DNA from 3 places in the Solibacillus sp. FSL K6-1523 genome. Region 3 is predicted to be linked to each of the others. Evidence: predicted binding sites of a transcription regulator. Region 3 holds the regulator's gene; each other region holds the start of a gene.
The links. Region 3 encodes CtsR, which represses protease genes until heat stress. Its sites were predicted from a motif close to ATGGTCAATAAAGGTCAAACA; they were not measured.
Positions count from the first base shown of each region.

Region 1 (4,291 bases), 3.5 Mb from region 3:
CTCATCGGTTAATAATGTACCATCTAAATCTAATACGATTAAATGTTCTTTCATTCGGAAAAACCTCCTTTACATCCTTATTATTGTACCTTCAAAAAATAGCACGCGTCAAAGTTTTGTAACGTTTTCAATATTCTGCTAAAGTAATAGGGGAAAGTATATCGTTTAGAGGTGAATAACGTGATTGTAAAAAATGAAAAGTGGAAGGCAATCCCACTATTACATGTTTATGATGAATCGATGGATAATGAGACGCCTGTTGTAATTTTTTTACACGGCTTTTTAAGTGCAAAAGAGCATAATCTTCATTACGCGTATCAGCTGGTTGAAAAGGGGGTACGGGTTATATTACCAGATGCACTTATGCACGGGGAACGTACGAACCATTTATCGGAAAATGAAATGAATTTAAACTTTTGGAAAATTGTTTTGAAATCAGTTGAAGAGGTCAATACCATCTATCAAGAATTAAAATTGAAGAACTTGCTTGGCAGCGAAAATATTGGGATTGCAGGCACTTCAATGGGGGGCATTGTCACTTCTGGTTGCTTAGCGATTTATCCGTGGATCAAGACGGCGGGTATTTGCATGGGCACGACAAGTTTTACAAAGCTTGCAGAGCATCAAGTGGAAGAGTTTAAGGCAAAAGGAATTGAATTTCCGATGACACCTGCGCAGCAAGAGGCGACATTAAAAATGCTTTCGCACTATAATTTAGAACAACGTATGGAGCATGTGAAGCAAAGTCCGATTATTTTTTGGCATGGTCAAAAGGATTCCGTTGTGCCATATCGAATGAGTCGAGATTTTTATGATCAGTTGAAGGAGAAAGAAGAGCAGTACCCAATTCGCTATATTGCAGAACCAAATGCAGGACATGCTGTATCGCGTAGTGGCATTCTTAACGTGACAAACTGGCTGGCACAACATTTGGCATAACCTACAAGTTCTGATATGATAACAGTTAACTCGATTCAGCAGGGATCAAATCCCAGCTGAATCGAGGAACTTAGGCTAAAAACGCCGCGTCGTGCGGCAATGCCTAAGTGACCAACATTGTGTTGGTCCAATGCCCCAGCGGATGTCACAGATTTTTTATAGGAGTTTTTCGAGCAAGCTCAAAAAAATCTGGACGCAATTACGCTAAGGCGAAATTGATTAAGATTGCGGGAGGAGAAACGAAAAATGGCGATTGATCAAGATATGAAAGATAGCATGTATAGCGCATTAGAAAACGTAATTGACCCGGAGCTTGGCGTTGATATTGTCAACTTAGGTTTAGTATATGACGTAGATTTAACAGATGAAGGTGCCGCGACAGTGACGATGACACTAACTTCAATGGGGTGTCCAATGGCTCCAGTTATCGTAGACCAAGTGCAAACGGCATTAAGCGAATTACCAGAAGTGAAAGAAACTGAGGTAAATATCGTATGGCAGCCAGCATGGTCAAAGGACAATATGTCACGCTATGCGAAAATGGCATTAGGTATTCGTTAAAAGGTGGAAAATAAAATGCAGGAATGTTGTGAATGCAACGTTTCTGCATTTTTTGTTTCTTGTAAATAATTTTACACGACTGTAATTAATCAATTCGACATATGGCAAGCGGACAATTTTCACAATCAATTTCTTGTTTTAAATAATTTAAATCAAGAATGGTAATATAGCTTTTTTCCATCTTAATCTTGTTTGTCTTTCGTAGGTCAGTAAGCATGCGATTGACCATTTCTCGACTCGTTGCACATAAATTTGCAATCTCTGTATTCGTCAATGCAAGGTTAATATGCACCTCATTGTTATTTCGATATTCACCGTACGTATTAGCTAAGCGAATTAAAGTGGAATAAAGAGCCCCCTTTTTGCCATGGAGAACTAAGTCACGTAAACGGCTTTGGTTTTTTATATTTTCTGTTTGAATCCATTTTAAAAATTCTATAAGCAGTGTCGGTTGTTCATTTAAAATTGTTTCAAATTGATTGTTGTGAATAGAAAATAGTTTGGAACATTCAAGTGTCTTTGCAGTTGTTGAATGATGTTGTTCGCCGCAAAACAATAAACTTTCTCCAATTAGGCTGTTCGAACTACAAATACGAATCGTCAATTCTTTGCCACTTTCTGTTTCCTTACTAATTTGTATAGAACCATTATGAATTAAAAAAATATGATCAGCTAATTCACCTTCTTGGAAAATATGCATCCCTTTGTCTGCTTTAATCAATGTCCCCTTTGAGTGAAATATTGCTGCAATTTTTTGTGGGATCATTTGTAAAGTATCTACAAAAATCACATCCTTCCAACTGAAATGTAAAATTATTACTAATTAAATATAGGATTATCATACCACATTTTAGGTCTTAGGGGATAAAGTAATAGGTGCAATTATTTGAAATTTAATTATTTTTGACCTACAATTAAATTAGTCAAAGAAGGTCAAAAAAACTTATTTCAGCGATTGTTCAAACAACCGTTGAAATAAGTTAAGCCTCTGGCAGATGTCACAGAATCGGAAGGGAATTCTTTGTGCAAGCACAAAGCCGATTCAGGACGCAATTATGCCGAGGCATAATTGATAAGGGGTGCAATATTTATGCAATTTAATCAAACACAAGATAATCGTCCGCCACTTGAACAATATGGACGAAATTTAATTGAACAAGTTAAAAATGGGAAAATGGACCCGGTAATTGGACGAGATGAAGAAATCAGAAATGTCATTCGCATTTTATCAAGAAAGACAAAAAATAATCCCGTACTAATCGGAGAACCGGGTGTCGGTAAAACGGCTATTGTTGAAGGATTAGCACAACGAATTGTTCGGAAAGATGTGCCAGAAGGGTTAAAAGAAGCACAAGTTTATGAGTTAGATATGAGTGCATTAATCGCGGGTGCAAGTTACCGTGGACAATTTGAAGAGCGTTTAAAAGCTGTGTTAAAACAGGTGAAGGATGCAGAGGGGAGCATTATTTTATTCATCGACGAAATTCATACGATTGTAGGTGCGGGAAAATCCGATGGCGCCATGGATGCGGGCAATATGCTGAAACCGATGCTTGCAAGAGGGGAACTTCACTGTATTGGTGCGACGACATTAGATGAATACCGCATGTATATCGAAAAAGATCCAGCACTTGAACGACGCTTTCAACAAGTGATGGTGAGAGAACCTTCTATTGAAGATACGGTATCCATTTTACGCGGTATTAAAGATCGTTTTGAGGAACATCACCGCGGTGTTCGCATACATGACCGTGCCATTATTGCGGCAGCACAATTAGCGAATCGTTATATTACCGATCGTTTTTTACCAGATAAAGCAATTGATCTAGTCGATGAAGCGTGCGCAATGATTCGAATTGAAATTGATTCGATGCCACAAGAGCTTGATCAAGCAACGCGCCGTTTAACACAATTAAAAATTGAACAGCAAGCATTGAAAAAAGAAAAAGATGCAGCGAGTAAAAAGCGACTTGAAATATTAAGCGAAGAAATCGATGAATTAGAACAAGCGATGAAAAGTATGCAGGAACAATGGGATATCGAAAAAAATGGACTTCAAAACGTCCGCGACAAAAAGGATTTATTAAAAAAATATATTGCAGAAGCGGAAGATTTAGTGCATACGAATAGTAATTTAGCGCGTGCAGGTGAATTGCAATACAGTAAAATTCCAACGCTCGAAAAGGAAGTTGCCGAACTCGAGCAGCAGCTAAAAGAGACAGAGGGCAACCGTATGCTACGCGAAGAAGTGACAGAAGAAGAAATCGCAAAAATTATTTCTCGATGGACAGGTATTCCAGTAACGAAGCTTGTAGAAGGAGAACGAGGAAAATTACTGCGTTTAAAAGATACATTGCATGAACGTGTCGTAGGTCAAGAAGATGCAGTTACATTGGTGACAGAAGCGGTATGGCGTGCGCGTTCGGGTATTAAAGATCCAAATAAGCCGATTGGTAGTTTCTTATTTTTAGGTCCAACCGGTGTCGGAAAAACAGAATTGGCCAAAGCATTAGCAGCACAATTATTTGACTCAGAGGATCATTTCATTCGGATTGATATGAGTGAATATATGGAGAAACATTCGGTATCTCGATTAGTTGGCGCGCCTCCAGGGTATATCGGCTATGAGGAAGGTGGTCAACTTACGGAAGCAGTGAGACGTAATCCATATTCTGTCGTACTACTAGATGAAATTGAAAAAGCACATCCGGATGTGGCAAATATTTTACTGCAAGTGCTAGATGATGGGCGCATTACCGATAGCCAAGGACGCAATGTCAACTTTACAAAC
Region 1 covers NZ_JBBOSU010000001.1:779,540-783,830, forward strand. Annotated here, with positions in the region: gene MHI10_RS03480 (Cof-type HAD-IIB family hydrolase) at 1-54, opposite strand, end outside; gene MHI10_RS03485 (alpha/beta fold hydrolase) at 181-939, shown strand; gene MHI10_RS03490 (metal-sulfur cluster assembly factor) at 1,186-1,500, shown strand; gene MHI10_RS03495 (Crp/Fnr family transcriptional regulator) at 1,586-2,266, opposite strand; gene MHI10_RS03500 (ATP-dependent Clp protease ATP-binding subunit) at 2,591-4,291, shown strand, end outside.
Region 1: a site for CtsR is predicted at 2,420-2,440, ahead of MHI10_RS03500 (ATP-dependent Clp protease ATP-binding subunit). Genes of this name have one in related genera too.

Region 2 (4,291 bases), 630 kb from region 3:
TCGAGGCTTTGCTCATTAATGAAAAGAAATTACCTCCATCAATTTATGAAAATTATCGTGAAGAAAATGCAGAACCCGTGCAATTTGATGTCGATAAATTAGAGGAAATGGGCATTAAGGTAATTCAAAAAGAGATTGCTATTATTCAAAATGGTGTCGTCCGGCATGATGCAAAAAATTTAGCCGATTGGTTATGTGAATATGCTTGTCAAAATAAAGAGTAATCAATAATAAATAATGAAACTTGTAAGCGTAAGTGTACATAGTTTGCTAGGAAAGGGGGAACAAATTCATGTCGTTTGCATCAGAAATGAAAAAAGAACTCACACAAATTGAAGCGGATGACAACAGTTTAAAGGCAGAAGTGTCTGCTCTTATTCGCATGAATGGTTCATTAAGCTTTGCCAATCGCCAGCTCAGTTTAGATGTACAAACGGAGAACGCCGCGATTGCGAGAAGGCTTTATACCATCGTGAAGAAACTGTACCCATATACCGTAGAATTACTTGTTCGAAAAAAGATGCGTTTGAAAAAGAACAATGTTTATATTTGCCGTATTCGTGATGGCGCTCGTGAACTATTAGCAGATTTAGAAATACTATCCGATACATTTGAACTGAATCATACAATATCCGATGTATTTATTGAGAAAAATAATCAACGCCGTGCTTATTTACGAGGAGCATTTTTGGCGGGGGGATCGGTCAATAATCCAGAAACATCTTCCTATCATTTAGAAGTATATTCTTTATATATGGAGCATGCAGAAGCATTAGCCGACCTGATGAACTGTTATGATTTGAATGCGAAAACGATTGAACGAAAAAAAGGCTTCGTAACCTATTTAAAAGAAGCAGAAAAAATATCTGATTTCTTAAATTTAGTAGGGGCACACCAAGCGATGTTAAAGTTTGAGGATGTTCGCATCGTTCGAGATATGCGCAATAGTGTCAATCGCATCGTTAATTGCGAAACAGCGAATTTAAACAAAACAATTGGTGCCGCATTAAGACAAGTAGAAAATATCCGCTATATTGATCAAGCGATTGGTTTAGATCAGCTACCAGATAAACTACGTGAGATTGCAAGATTGCGTGTGGAATATCAAGATGTTACTTTAAAAGAACTTGGTGAAATGGTATCTGCTGGCGTGGTAAGTAAATCAGGTGTCAATCACCGTTTACGAAAAATTGATGAAATCGCCGAAGCAATACGTCGCGGTGAGCATGTAATCAAATAAAATGTGAACGATTTCATAAATCATGTATTCATTGATTGTTCTTTTTGGATAATTTAGATAAGATGAAGTATATAGAGTAAGGAACGGTTGTGAAAGGGAGTTTTTCATATGGTAGAAAAGCAAGTTGAAGTAAAATTAAAATCTGGCTTACAAGCTAGGCAAGCAGCATTATTCGTACAAGAGGCAAACCGATATAAAGCAGATGTCTTTTTGCAAAAGGACCATAAAAAGGTCAATGCCAAATCAATTATGGGCATTATGAGCTTAGCTGTTGCAAAAGGAACAGTTGTCACATTAGTAGCAGAAGGCCATGATGAAGAAAAGGCAATCGATTCATTGCAAGCATTAATTGAAAAAGAAGATTAATCAAGCAAGTTCACATGACACAAACAAATGGAATGATTCCAATTGTTTGTGTTTTTTGTGCAGGATAAAAAACGCCCTTCACCATGAGTAAAAGGTGAGGGGCGTTTTAGTTTACATTTTTACTTCTTCAAATCGTTGCGATTGTAAATTTTATCAATTAAACCGTACTCTTTTGCTTGTTCGGCAGTCATGAAGTTATCACGATCTGTATCGCGAGCAAGTGTTTCGTAATCTTGACCAGAATTTTCAGCCATGATGCGGTTTAATTTTTCACGTAGGAATAAAATACGTTTTGCAGCAATTTCAATTTCAGTTGCTTGACCTTGTGCGCCGCCTAAAGGTTGGTGAATCATTACTTCTGAGTTAGGTAATGCAATACGTTTACCTTTTGCGCCCGCAGATAATAGGAAAGCACCCATTGAAGCAGCCATACCGATACAAATTGTTGAAACGTCTGGCTTGATGAAGTTCATTGTGTCATAGATGGCCATACCTGAAGTAATTGAGCCACCTGGAGAGTTAATGTAAAGGTGAATATCCTTATCTGGATCTTCTGCTTCTAGGAATAAAAGTTGTGCAACGATTGAGTTTGCTACGTTGTCATCAATCGCACTTCCTAGTAAAATAATACGGTCCTTCAGTAAACGTGAATAAATATCATAAGCACGCTCACCGCGGTTTGTTTGTTCAATAACTGTAGGAATTAAATTCATTGTAAAATCCTCCCCTGTTAAAAGCTAAATTCGTTTACTTGTGCTGAAATTGGTAAGCATTCCAGCTGTATACCTATAATACACGTGTTAGTCAAGGATGGTCAAATATAAAGTCTGATTTTCGTAGTTGTAAAATAAGCCAAGCCTTTGTATAATAGGAGGGTCGTCAACAATAACTTGACTCTGCAAAATTCCTCCACATCTATAAGTGGGGGGAAATTCCAAAAAGTGCAATTGGGTATTCAAACCCTGACTGAATCAAGTTAAGCCTCAGCGGATGTCACAGATTTTTAAAGGAAGTTTTTCGAGAGAGCTCGAAAAAATCTGGACGCAATTACGCAAGGTGTAATTGATTAATGAAGCCCTCGTGGTGTAATGGATAACACGTAAGATTCCGGTTCTTGCGCTGGGGGTTCGATTCCCTCCGAGGGCGCCAACTAACTTATAAAGATTCAATAATGATTACATATAAATCCCTCTAGATGTTGAATTATCAGCATTTATGGGGATTTACTTTATACGAACGTATTTTCAAAAAAAGCGTTTAAAATGAAAAGGAACTTCCCATTATATTTGACTCCAAAACCGTGTGGAACATTACAACTTCCCCCAAGTTTTAACCGAAAGTTCACAAACTTAAAAATCTTTCTAAAAAAAATTGTAATTGCTTGAAAAACTGCTCAATAATTAGTACATTAATAAATGGTATATTTGTTGTAAGAAAAAACGACTTTTTTCGACAATAAACAAAAGCTACGCATCTATTTAAAAGATAATGCGATGTAGCCATTCTATTATGCCTTTTATGGGCACCATTTTACTGTTTTAATATACTTATATATACCAATTGTAGAGATAGTGCCGTAAACTGTAATCTACAATGGGGGATGAAGGTTAAAGGGATAAGATAATCACTGTACCGATTCATTTTATCCCAAACTCAATCTTTTTAAACTTATAATTAACTTTCTAGCGCAACACATCTATTAAATGTGTTGCGTTTTTTTTGATTCTTCAATAGATTTTCCCGTTTCTCCGTTATAACTAGCCAAACTTTTCCATAAACTAGCCATTAATCTGTTGAAACTAGCCAATTTTCATGCCTCTCAAAGTACGACTTCAATTTTTAAAGCTACGTAATTACAATAAGACTGCGCAAATTTATTTCAAGAATAGATTTCGGAGTTGACCTCTTTTTTTGTTGTACCTTTATAAGGGGAATATGCATGTTTAACATAGGGTTTCATTAGAGTGAATGAATAATTATTTATAAAACATAAAAATAATGCTTGTTTAGTACATAAAAATGCATTAATATACATTAATAATCAATATTTTAAAAATTTCATGTTGTATATTAATTGTGAAATTATTATAATAGGTGAAACTAATTAAAAACAATGAATGGAAAAATGAAACCTTAGGAGGAAATAGATTATGAAAAAGAATAAATTATTTAAACTAATTGCACCATTTGCAGCAGCGACAATGATTTTAGCGGCGTGTGGTGCAGACAAAGGTTCTACAGGATCATCAACAGATGGAGATGGAGATGGAGATGGAGAAATTACAAAGATTGTTGCGGGTACAGAAGCAACATATGCACCGTTTGAATATTTAGACACGAAAGGGAATGTTGTTGGATTAGATGCAGAAATTTTAGCGGCGATCGGTGAGGAAATGGGCATCGAAACAGAAATGAAAAATACTGGCTGGGATGCGATGTTGAGCCAAGTAACTACTGGTGGAATTGATATGGGGGCAGCGGCTATTACCATTACAGATGACCGTAAAGAAACATATGACTTCACAGCACCTTACTATGAAGCGTCATTACTAATCGTGACGAAAGAAGATTCAGAGATTGAGTCACTAGCTGACCTAAAGGATTCAAAAATTGCTGTGCAAATGAATACAACAGGACATAAAGCTGCACAAGATTTACAAGGGAAAGCGAGTAAAAATATTTTAG
Region 2 covers NZ_JBBOSU010000001.1:3,683,303-3,687,593, reverse strand. Annotated here, with positions in the region: gene MHI10_RS17710 (gluconeogenesis factor YvcK family protein) at 1-224, shown strand, start outside; gene whiA (DNA-binding protein WhiA) at 293-1,240, shown strand; gene MHI10_RS17700 (HPr family phosphocarrier protein) at 1,349-1,606, shown strand; gene clpP (ATP-dependent Clp endopeptidase proteolytic subunit ClpP) at 1,726-2,319, opposite strand; tRNA gene MHI10_RS17690 (tRNA-Arg) at 2,681-2,755, shown strand; gene MHI10_RS17685 (basic amino acid ABC transporter substrate-binding protein) at 3,757-4,291, shown strand, end outside.
Region 2: a site for CtsR is predicted at 2,407-2,427, ahead of clpP (ATP-dependent Clp endopeptidase proteolytic subunit ClpP). Genes of this name have one in related genera too.

Region 3 (4,291 bases):
CGGCATTTTTTGTTTCCTCTGCTAGTTTGCGTACTTCCTCCGCAACAACTGCAAAACCTTTCCCGTGCTCGCCAGCCCTTGCTGCTTCAATTGAGGCATTTAAAGCAAGTAAGTTTGTTTGATCGGCAATTCCTGTAACGAGACCAACAATTTCAGAGATTTTTTGAGATGAACGACGCAAGTTTACCATGGAAGATTCTAAAATATCTACGCCATCTAATACCGTTGCAATCAAAGCCGTTTGGGTAGCAAGATGGGTTGTACCAACAGTAGATTTATCCTCAGTTTCTGCTACTAAATTGAGCCCTTCTTTTGTAGCGAATGTGATGTCTTCTGTTTGTCCTGCAATTTCTTGAAGGGACGCATTTGTTTCATCACTGATACTATTTAATTCCGTTGCAGTACGTTGAATACGATCGATTAACTTTTGCTTAATAAGCTCCCCTTCATTTCGAATGCGCTGCTCTTCCAGCTCGTACGCTTCAATAACGAGTTGTTGCTCAAAGTTAATAATTTTGGAGAAGGCATTGATCGCACGTCCCATATCTTGTGAAGGCATATTGACCGTTTGGATAAAGTCAATAAATGTCGTCATCAATGATTGGAATGATGCGATATACCATTTGGATTGTAAACCAATTCTTACATGAACGTGCGCAATAATTTTTCGTTCTTCAATGTAAGCAGAATCAATACGACAATTAAATATATCTTCTAAGTGCTTACGCAATGTCACTTTTAATCGTTCAATCTGTGTGGTATTTTTAATAATTTGTACTAAATCTGTGCTTAAACTAATCGCCCCATAAAATTGTTCTACCATGACAGGAATAAGGTCATGTGCATACGGTTGAAGCTGTTTAATAATTGCTAAATCTTCTCGTGTAAATTTTAATAATTGAAGCTGCTTGTTTAATTCAGGATACTTGGAAATGTCTAAATAAACTTCATTAGAATATTTCGCTGGATCAAAAAATGTTTGATTTGAAGCTTTAGATGATTTAGAGAACCAATTAACCATTGTCTTCCTCGTTTCATAATTTTCTCGCTTATAAACATAATACGCTATTTTATTTGAATAATCAGTATCTTTTTACTATATATTGTGAAAAATAGTGACATTTGTATTTTAAATTTAAACATTGTAAAATATAGGGTGAAAACATAACTTATATTGACAAGTAAAGGACGTTGTATGATGAAGTTTCATAAAGGTCGTTTAAAGTTTGTATTACCATTATCTGTTGGAGTTGCGATTGCCTCAAATATTATGTTAGTTAATAATTATCAAGAAGTGCCAGACCAAAGTCGAATATTCATCGTTATTGGTGCGACGCTTTTAACAGCAGTCATCTCGTATTTCTTGTTCCCCCAAGATGGGGATAATCCAGATGATCGCGGTCCTTATTAAAGGTGTAACACCCAAAATCTCGACGAACATAGTCGAGATTTTTTTATCTCAAAATATTGCTGGGACATAGTTAAAATTTATGAATCTTTTTTGAATGTCATACGTAAATAAAGTAGAACATAAATGAGTGTAAGCTATATAGCTTTTCGGAATGTTGAACGAAGCTAATTAATTTAAAAACAAAGTGAGGTTGATTACAAATGGAATCTAAATGGTCAAAAGTAATTATTCATGCGAGTGCATTTTTTGCTCCCTTTTTAGTACCGATTCTATTTTTCTTAATAAGTACGGAAGAAGATGTGAAACGACTTTCGATTCAAGCGTTATTATTCCAAGTGATATTCGGTATTTTAATCGCGATTGCGGGAGTACTGTCATTTATACTAATTGGACTACCATTCTTATTAGTATTCTTAGCGATTTTCTGGATTGCCCCAGTTATCGGTATTCTAAAAGCGTTATCTGACTCGGACTGGAATTACCCAATTGTAGGTCGTTGGATTTAACTTAATTCAGCATTCATTAAAGAGCGGTGAAATCTGTTATAACAGGTTTCGCCGTTTTGTTGTTTTTGAACAGATATCGTTCGAATTGAATAATAAATGTATAAATTTTCAAGGAAATCCCCATAAGTAAAGAGAGAAATTAACTTGTTTCAGCAAATTCCTTTTGTAAAGTAAGCAAGGGTTATAATTTGCATTTCGTTTTTTGTCTATTGTATATTTAAGTCAAAGATAGTCAAAGTCAGTCGGTTGTGAGGTGAGAGACAGCATGAGGAATATATCTGACATTATTGAAGGGTATTTAAAAGAGATTATTGAATTAAAAGGACAAGGACATATTGAAATTAAACGAAGTGAACTTGCCGATAAGTTTCAATGCGTACCTTCGCAAATCAACTACGTCATCAATACACGATTTACTGCTGAACATGGTTATTTAGTAGAAAGTAAGCGTGGCGGTGGAGGTTATATTCGAATTTTGCGTGTTACAATTCACTCCAAAAAGGATTTGTTAGATGAAATGGACACACAAATTGGTGATGACATTGCGCAAACAAATGCAAATCGCATAATATACCGAATGCTTGAAGAATCGATTGTTTCCGAGCGCGAGGCTATGATTATGAGAGCTGCAATGGATCGCGAGACATTGCAATTACCGTTGCCTTTACGCGATCAGCTAAGAGCGCATATTATGCGTTCCATGTTAAAAGTAATTTCGTTTGAGAAGTGAGGGGGCTGTTAGATGATATGTGGACATTGCAAGCAAAGACCTGCCAATGTGACCGTTACACAAGTTCAAAATGATCAAAAAGTTGAACGGTATTATTGCGAAATATGTGCCGCACAATTTCACCCATTTCAATTTGAGGTTAGTGAGGAACCCGTTTCAATTCAACAATTTATTTCTAATTGGCTGAATTTCTTACCAGCTTCGACTACAAAAGAAATTAAACAAGCAACAGAGAAAAAAACAACAAATTGTCCAACATGTGGTTTGACGTACCGGCAATTTTTAAAGCAAGGTAAGTTTGGGTGTGAAAACTGTTATGAAACGTTCAATGCGCAATTACCACAATTACTTGAACGGATTCAAGCAGGTACTAAACATGTTGGCTTTAAAGAACAAACAATTTCTATAGAAAAAATAAAGCACCAAATTGAAGCGCTACGGGAACAACTGCAGCAGGCCATTGTGGCGGAATACTTTGAAGATGCCGCAAAGATTCGAGATGAAATACGGTTACTTGAAAGTAAAGTTTATTCGGGAGGTGAGGAGCAGATATGAATATCGAGCACTTTTTAACGAATGCCAATCCGAGCTGGATGCAAAATGAAGATGATTCGGATATCGTCATCAGTACACGCATTCGATTTGCTCGTAATATTGCTGGGACACGATTTCCGAATAGTTTTACTGAAGAGGAAGCGCAAGGAATAGAGGATCAAGTGATGAATGCTTTATTCTCCATTGAACAGAACCCGTATCGTTTTTCTTATTTTCCTATAAAAGATTTACCGCAATTGCAACGCCAAATTTTAGTTGAAAAACATTTAATTAGCCCTAATTTAGCGAAACGTCAAAAAATTGGCTCCGTTTTTATTACAGAAGATGAAGCATTCAGCATTATGGTGAATGAAGAGGACCATATCCGAATACAATGTTTAGCCTGCGGAATGCACATTGAGGATGCATTTGAGAAAGCACGCAAAATAGACCGTTATTTAAGCCGACATATTAACTTTGCTTATCAAGAGCAATATGGCTATTTAACGAGCTGCCCAACGAATGTCGGTACAGGTTTACGCGCCTCCGTTATGCTCCATTTACCAGCCTTAACCGTTACAAAACAAATGAATGCATTAATACAAATGATGACAAGATTAGGAATGGTTGTAAGGGGTATATATGGAGAAGGAAGTGAAAATTTGGGGAGTGTTTACCAAATTTCTAACCAAATAACGCTAGGGAAATCTGAATTGGATATTTTGCAGGAGTTACGCGATGTTGTTGAACAAGTAATTCGAAAAGAGCAAAGTGCTCGAAAAGCATTACTAATTCGTGCACCATCGACATTAGAAGATCGCTTGAGTCGGTCACTAGGTACTTTAAAATACGCCAAAATTTTAACGAGTGAGGAAGCGGCAAGTTGCTTATCCAATGTTCGTCTCGGTGTAAGTTTAGGGTTATTAAAACCGATTTCTCAAAGTAGACTAAATGAATGCATGTTATTAATTCAGCCAGGATTTATCCAACAATATGTCGGTACAACGTTGCAACCAGCTGAACGCGATATGTATCGTGCCAAGCTGTTACAAGATAAATTACGACAACAAGATGAAAGTGTTAATAATGGGGAAAAAGGGGAGGATTCTA
Region 3 covers NZ_JBBOSU010000001.1:4,309,230-4,313,520, reverse strand. Annotated here, with positions in the region: gene MHI10_RS20880 (globin-coupled sensor protein) at 1-1,021, opposite strand, end outside; gene MHI10_RS20875 (acyltransferase) at 1,199-1,411, shown strand; gene MHI10_RS20870 (DUF4870 domain-containing protein) at 1,612-1,917, shown strand; gene MHI10_RS20865 (CtsR family transcriptional regulator) at 2,183-2,647, shown strand; gene MHI10_RS20860 (UvrB/UvrC motif-containing protein) at 2,660-3,202, shown strand; gene MHI10_RS20855 (protein arginine kinase) at 3,199-4,291, shown strand, end outside.